2 regions of the Afipia sp. P52-10 genome follow, and region 1 is predicted to be linked to the other one. Evidence: riboswitches for the same ligand, from Rfam matches in the RefSeq annotation. Region 1 holds a riboswitch; the other holds the start of a gene.
The links. Region 1 has a riboswitch for S-adenosylmethionine ahead of X566_RS04890 (homoserine O-acetyltransferase). Riboswitches for the same ligand answer to the same signal wherever they lie in the genome.
Positions count from the first base shown of each region.

Region 1 (3,404 bases):
CCGCATCCGCCAGTGGCCGAAATTCGGGAACGAGACGATGCCGTGCCGGCCGATCCGCAGCATGTGCTCGAGCACCACCCGCGGCTGCCGCGTCGCCTGCAGCGTCTGCGACAGGATCACATAATCGAAGGCATCGTCGGGATAATCCGCAAGGTCGGTGTCGGCGTCGCCCTGGATGACGGCAAGCCCCTTCGCCACGCAGCGGTTGACGCCCTCGCGTGACAGCTCGATGCCGCGTCCATCGACGCCGCGCGTCTCCAGAAGCCGCAGCAGATCACCGTCGCCGCAGCCGACATCGAGCACGCGCGAGCCGGATTCGACCATTGCCGCCACCAGCAGATGGTCGGCGCGGTGCGGCTTCTGCGCAGCGTCCGCCGGCGGCACAGTCGCGCCGGCCTTCGCCGCTGCCTCGCGCAGCGCAGTCGTCTCGGTCACCGCCATCGCCTCACCCTTTCCGCGGCAGGCCGCGTGCAGCCGCGCCGGATTCGAGGAAGGCGCGGACGATGTCGAAGAACTCCGGCAGATCGAGCAGGAACGCGTCATGGCCCTTGTCGGTCTCGATCTCCGCGAACGACACGCGCGCACCGCCGGCATTGAGGGCATGCACGATCGCCCGCGACTCCGACGTCGGAAACAGCCAGTCGCTGGTGAACGACACCACGCAGAATCGCGTCCGCGTATTGCGGAAGGCCTCCGCCAGCACCCCGTCATGATCGGCAGCGATGTCGAAATAGTCCATCGCCCGCGTCAGGTAGAGATAGGTGTTGGCATCGAAGCGATCGACGAACGACGAGCCCTGGTGGCGCAGATAGCTCTCGACCTCGAAATCCGCATCGAACGAAAACGTCGGCATCGCCCGATCCTGCAGCTTCCGCCCGAATTTCCGGTGCAGCGCCGGATCCGACAGGTAGGTGATGTGCGCGGCCATGCGAGCGACGCTCAGCCCGCGACGCGGCACGATGCCTTCGGCGAAATAGCGGCCGCCGCGCCAGTCCGGATCGGCCATCACCGCCTGACGGCCGACCTCGTGGAAGGCGATGTTCTGCGCCGAATGCCGCGTGCTGCAGGCTACCGGCAAGGCCGAGAACACCCGCTGCGGATAGGCGGACGCCCATTGCAGCACCTGCATGCCGCCCATCGAGCCGCCGACGACGGCGAACAACGTGTCGATGCCGAGGCGATCGAGCAGCATCGCCTGCGCGCGCACCATGTCGGGGATCGTGATGACCGGAAAATCCAGGCCCCACAGTTCGCCCGTGCTCGGGTTGGTCGAGAACGGCCCGCTCGAGCCCATGCAGCCGCCGAGCACGTTCGAGCAGATCACGAAATAGCGGTCGGTATCGATCGGCTTGCCGGGACCGATCATCACGTCCCAGGAGCCGGGCTTGCCGGTGACGGGATGCACATTGGCGACATGCTGGTCGCCGGTCAGCCAGTGACAGATCAGGATGGCATTGGTCTTGTCGGCATTGAGCGTGCCGTAGGTCTGGTAGGCGAGTTGAAACGGCGCCAGCGCCACGCCGCAGTCGAGTTGCAGCGGCTGATCGGGCCCGAACGTCATCACCAGCGACGACGGATCGTCCGCCTCGCGACGCGGCGTCGCTCTCGAACTCGGTAACGGCTGCACAGTCACCATCTCGGCCTCTTCGGGGGTGGTCGCGCCATCCGGCGCGCACCCTTGTCGTCGTCAGCCCCCGCCAAGCCAATAAAAAACCGGCCTGAACGGGAGGTTCGGCCGGGATCACGTTCCCCGGCCTGTTTAGCGAGTTATTTAACGTGGCTGCAAGCCGGCCGGCTCAAATGACCACGGAGTGGGTTAGGGTTTTAGTCTTCGTCCGCCACCGCGTCAAGGCAAGGCCCGCGCGCGCAGCGGGTGCCGCCGCCTCCGTCCGGCGTAAATTTATCAATGTTTTCTTTGCTTTCGCCGTCCGTCTTTCCTATCAATGCGGCCAGCGCGGCTCGGGCTCCGACGCCATTGCCGCGCTTTTGAGGGTTTCCATGTCGAAATCGCCGGCCCCCGCGCCTCAACAGCAGGACACGCAGGTTTCGTTGCAGGACCTGCGCCAGGAGATCGATCGCATCGACGAGGCGATGCACGGTCTTTTGATGGAGCGCGGCCAGATCATCGACCGCCTGATCGCGGTGAAGAAGACCGAGGAGGTCGGCTCCGCCTTCCGCCCCGCACGCGAGGCGGGCATGATGCGCCGGCTGGTGGAGCGCCACAAAGGCATGCTGCCGCTTGACACGGTCGAGAGCATCTGGCGCGTCATCATCTCCACCTTCACTTATGTCCAGGCGCCGTTCTCGATGCATGCCGACCTGTCTGCGGGCGACTCGGCGATGCGCGATTCCGCCCGCTTCCATTTCGGCTTCACCGTGCCGTTCGTGCCGCATTTCAGCGCCGCGGCCGCGGTCGAGGCTGTCGCAAAGTCCAAGGGCGATCTCGCGCTGGTGTCGGCGACCGACAGTCGCGCCGCATGGTGGACCGCGCTCGAGCCTGCGAACGCGCCGAAGATCATCGCCCGGCTGCCGTTCCTGGAGCGCGCCGACCATCCGGCCGCGCTGCCGGTGTTCGTGATTTCGCGGGTCGCCGACGACGCCTTCGTCACCGAGGTCGAGATGGTTTCGATCCGTGTGTCCGGCTGGAGCGCCGAGGTGGCCCGCGCGATCTCGCCGATCGCCGAAGTGGTGGCGGTGCCCGATACCGCTTTCGACGGTGCCGTGCTGCTCGTCTCCATCACCACGCCCGACGGGCTGGAACGGCTGAAATCAGCCCTGATCGGAGCGGGGGCCTCGTTGCGCTCGAGTGCCCTCGTCGGCAGCCATGCGAGCCGCTATAGGGTGCCGGCCAACGGCGTCCATCGACACGTCTGACCGCTGCCGACAGACCGCTTTCATAACCCAACCGATGTCGAGGCCCTGCGCCTTCAAGAGCAAGTCCGGAGTTCAAGTCCATGTCCCGTCCGATGCCGCGTCCTGGCGTTCTCGATATTGCCCCCTATGTTCCGGGCAAGAGCGAAGCTCCGGGCGTCGCCAAAGTCTACAAGCTGTCCGCCAACGAGACCCCACTCGGCCCCTCGCCAAAGGCGATCGCCGCGTACCGGGACTGTGCGGCCCATCTTGAGGACTATCCGGAAGGCTCTTCCCGGGTCTTGCGCGAGGCGATCGGCAAGGGCTTCGGCCTCGATCCGGATCGGATCATCTGCGGCGCCGGCTCCGATGAGCTGCTGAACCTGCTCGCCCACACCTATCTCGGGCCGGGCGACGAAGCGATCATGACCGACCACTGCTTCCTGGTCTATCCGATCGCCACTATGGCGAACGGCGGCAAGAGCATCGTCGTGCCGGTGAAGGACTTCGTGACCGACGTGGATGCGATCCTCGCCGCCGTCACGCCGCGCACG
Region 1 is NZ_AZSJ01000003.1:774,362-777,765, forward strand. Features, by position in the region: gene metW (methionine biosynthesis protein MetW) at 1-441, opposite strand, end outside; gene X566_RS04890 (homoserine O-acetyltransferase) at 446-1,636, opposite strand; SAM riboswitch at 1,739-1,818, opposite strand; gene X566_RS04895 (chorismate mutase) at 1,999-2,874, shown strand; gene hisC (histidinol-phosphate transaminase) at 2,955-3,404, shown strand, end outside.

Region 2 (3,404 bases), 210 kb from region 1:
GGTCACCATCGTCGCGTTCGGTTCGTCCTCGACGGTTGGCTTCGGGACGACCTCGCCGATCTTCTCCTATCCGTATCGTCTCGCCGACCAGTTGCGGCGCAAGTATCCGAAGTCGGACATCACCGTGCTCAACCGCGGCATCGGCGGCGAGGACACGGTGCAGATGCTGAAGCGGATCAAGGTCGCGGTGCTCGACGCCAAGCCGGACCTGGTGATCTGGCAGCTCGGCACCAACACCGTGATCAAGGAAGATGACGCGGCCGTTGCGCGCACCGAGGCGCTGGTCAACGAGGGCATCGACAAGCTGAAGGCGACCGGCGCCGACGTCGTGCTGATCGATCCGCAGTTCGTGCCGGCCACCACCAGCAAGGACGCCGAGGAGAAGAGCAACAAGATGGTCAGCCTGCTGACGCGGATCGCGCAGGCGCGGCAGATCGCGCACTTCCCGCGCTTCTCCGTCATGCGAGGGTGGCACGATGACCAGAAGCTGCCGTTCGACAGCTTCGTCATTCACGACGGTCTGCACATGAACGACTGGGGCTATGCCTGCTTCGCCCAGTTGCTCGGCGACACCATCATCGACACGGTGTCGCGGGTTCAGGCGGGCATCGAGATTCCACCGGACGTGCTGCTCTACCGGCCGATGTAAGGGCTGGAAAGAGAACACCCCTCCCCCACAAGGGAGGGGCAAAGAAGGATATGCGCAAGGATAAGACGTGCCTCACGCCTTCTCCAGTGCGGCGTACAGATCCTCGATCAGATCGTCGGCGTGTTCGAGGCCGGCGGAGTAGCGGATCATGCCCTCAGTGATGCCGAGTTCGGCGCGGGCTTCCTCAGTCAGGCGCTGATGCGTCGTCGTCGTCGGGTGCGTGACCAGGCTCTTCGAGTCGCCGAGGTTGTTGGAGATGCGGGCAACCTTCAGCTCGTTCAGCGTGCGGAACGCTGCGGCGCGCGCGCCCTTCACCTCGAAGGCGACCATGGTCGAGCCAGCGCGCATCTGCTTCTTGACGATCGCCGCCTGCGGATGGTCGTCACGGCCGGGATAGATCAGTCTCGAGATCTTCGGATGCTTGGCCAAGGCGTCTGCGACCTTCGCTGCGTTTTCGGTCTGCTGGCGCACGCGCACGCCGAGCGTCTCCAGGCCCTTCAGCAGCACCCAGGCGTTGAACGGCGACATCGACGGGCCGGTTTGGCGCAGGAAGTTATGGATGTGTTCCTGGATGAAGTCGTTGTTCGACAGGATCACGCCGCCGAGGCAGCGTCCCTGGCCGTCGATGTGTTTCGTCGCGGAGTAGACCACCACGTCGGCGCCGAGCGCGAGCGGGCTCTGCCAGATCGGCGTCGCGAACACGTTGTCGACGATCAGCCGCGCGCCGCCCGCATGCGCGATCTTGGCGATCTCGGCGATGTCCAGCACCTCCAGCGTCGGGTTGGTCGGACTCTCCAGAAACAGCGTCTTGGTGTTCGGCCGCATCGCTTTCTGCCACTGGTCGAGATCGAGCCCGTCCACCAAAGTCGAGGTGATGCCGTAGCGCGGCAGCAGGTCTTCCACCACGAAGCGGCACGAGCCGAACATTGCCTTCGCTGCGACGACATGGTCGCCGGCGCGCAGCGGCGCCAGCACCGCGGTCGTCACCGCCGCCATGCCGGTTGCAGTCGCGCGCGCCGCCTCGGCGCCTTCAAGCTCGACCATGCGCTGCTCGAACATCGACACGGTCGGGTTGGCGAAACGGGAGTAGATGAAGCCGGGGTCGGTGTTGGCGAAGCGGGCCGCGCACTGCTCGGCGCTCTCGTAGACGTACCCTTGCGTCAGGAACAACGCCTCGGATGTCTCGCCGAACTGCGAGCGCAGCGTGCCGCCGTGGACGAGGCGGGTTTCAGGGCGGTAGTGGCGGGTGCCGGCGGCAGCAGACTTGGAATCGGACACTGTGACCTCCTTGTTGGCCTGTTCCGGCCAATAAAAAACCGGCCTCGGGCTTAAACCCTGCGGGCCGGGATCACATGTGTCCCCGGCCTGTTTAGCGATTTATTTAACGTGGCTGCAAGCCGGCCGGCTCAAATCACCACGGGATAAGTGTTGCTCTTAGTCGGTGACGCCCTTCCCGTCAAGACAGGCTTCGGTTAACCGGAAAGATGCTCAAACTCTTTGAATTCGGGCCGTTCCACGGTCCCGCCCAGCCGATTGAAGGATGACGACGTGCCGCTTGCGCTGCCGCCCGACGCGAAAGGAATCCTTCCCGACCGCATGATCGCGGCGATGGCGGACGCGGGCGCGATCCTGCCCGCCTATCCGTTCATCGAAAGCCAGATCCAGCCGGCGAGCCTCGATCTGCGGCTCGGCGATCTCGCCTACCGTGTGCGCGCGAGCTTCCTGCCAGGCCCAGGCGCCACCGTCGCCGACCGGATCGAGGATCTGAAGCTGCATGAGATCAGCCTCGCTGACGGCGCGGTGCTGGAGACCAACTGCGTCTACATCGTGCCGCTGATCGAGAGCCTGGCGCTGCCGCCGTCGGTGGCCGCCGCCGCCAACCCGAAAAGCTCCACCGGCCGCCTCGACGTGTTCACCCGCGTCATCGCCGACGGCACCCGTCGGTTCGACATGATCGACCACGGCTATCATGGCCCGCTCTATGCGGAGATTTCGCCGAAGACGTTTCCGGTGCTGCTGCGCGAAGGCTCGCGGCTGTCGCAGATCCGCTTCCGGCAGGGAGAGGCGGCGCTGGACGGCGCGGCGCTGGCCGCATTGCATGCGCAGGAGCGGTTGGTCGATGCCGACGAGGCCGATCTCACCAACGGCCTTGCGCTCAGCGTCGATCTGTCGGGCGAGGGCTCGAATGGATTCGTCGGCTATCGCGCCAAGCGCCACACCGGCGTCGTCGATGTCGACCGCCGCGCCGGTTATCCGATGGCGGAGTTCTGGGAGCCGATCATGGCGCGCGAAGATCGCAGCCTGATCCTCGACCCCGGCGAGTTCTATATTCTCGCGTCCAAGGAAGCCGTGCAGGTGCCGCCGGACTATGCCGCCGAGATGGTGCCGTTCGATCCGCTGGTCGGCGAATTCCGAGTTCACTATGCGGGCTTCTTCGATCCCGGCTTCGGCTATGCCGGCGCCGGCGGGCAAGGCTCGCGGGCGGTGCTGGAGGTGCGTTCGCGCGAAGTGCCGTTTATTCTCGAGCATGGCCAGATCGTCGGCCGCCTCGTGTATGAGAAGATGATCAGCCGGCCCGATGCGCTCTATGGCCAGCGCATCGGCTCGAATTATCAGGCGCAGGGCCTGAAGCTGTCGAAGCACTTCCGGATTTAGGTCGGCGCGGCGGCTGGAGCGCGCGGGCTATCGAACGTTGAGGTGGATCGTGGGGGCGCCCGCAAGCGGAGCGATGCGAGGCGTGCGCGCTGGTGAGCAA
Region 2 is NZ_AZSJ01000003.1:979,551-982,954, reverse strand. Features, by position in the region: gene X566_RS05940 (SGNH/GDSL hydrolase family protein) at 1-649, shown strand, start outside; gene X566_RS05935 (O-succinylhomoserine sulfhydrylase) at 722-1,927, opposite strand; SAM riboswitch at 1,998-2,077, opposite strand; gene X566_RS05930 (2'-deoxycytidine 5'-triphosphate deaminase) at 2,198-3,304, shown strand.
Region 2: linked by a shared signal. The riboswitch ahead of X566_RS05935 (O-succinylhomoserine sulfhydrylase) and the one ahead of X566_RS04890 (homoserine O-acetyltransferase) in region 1 are both predicted to bind S-adenosylmethionine.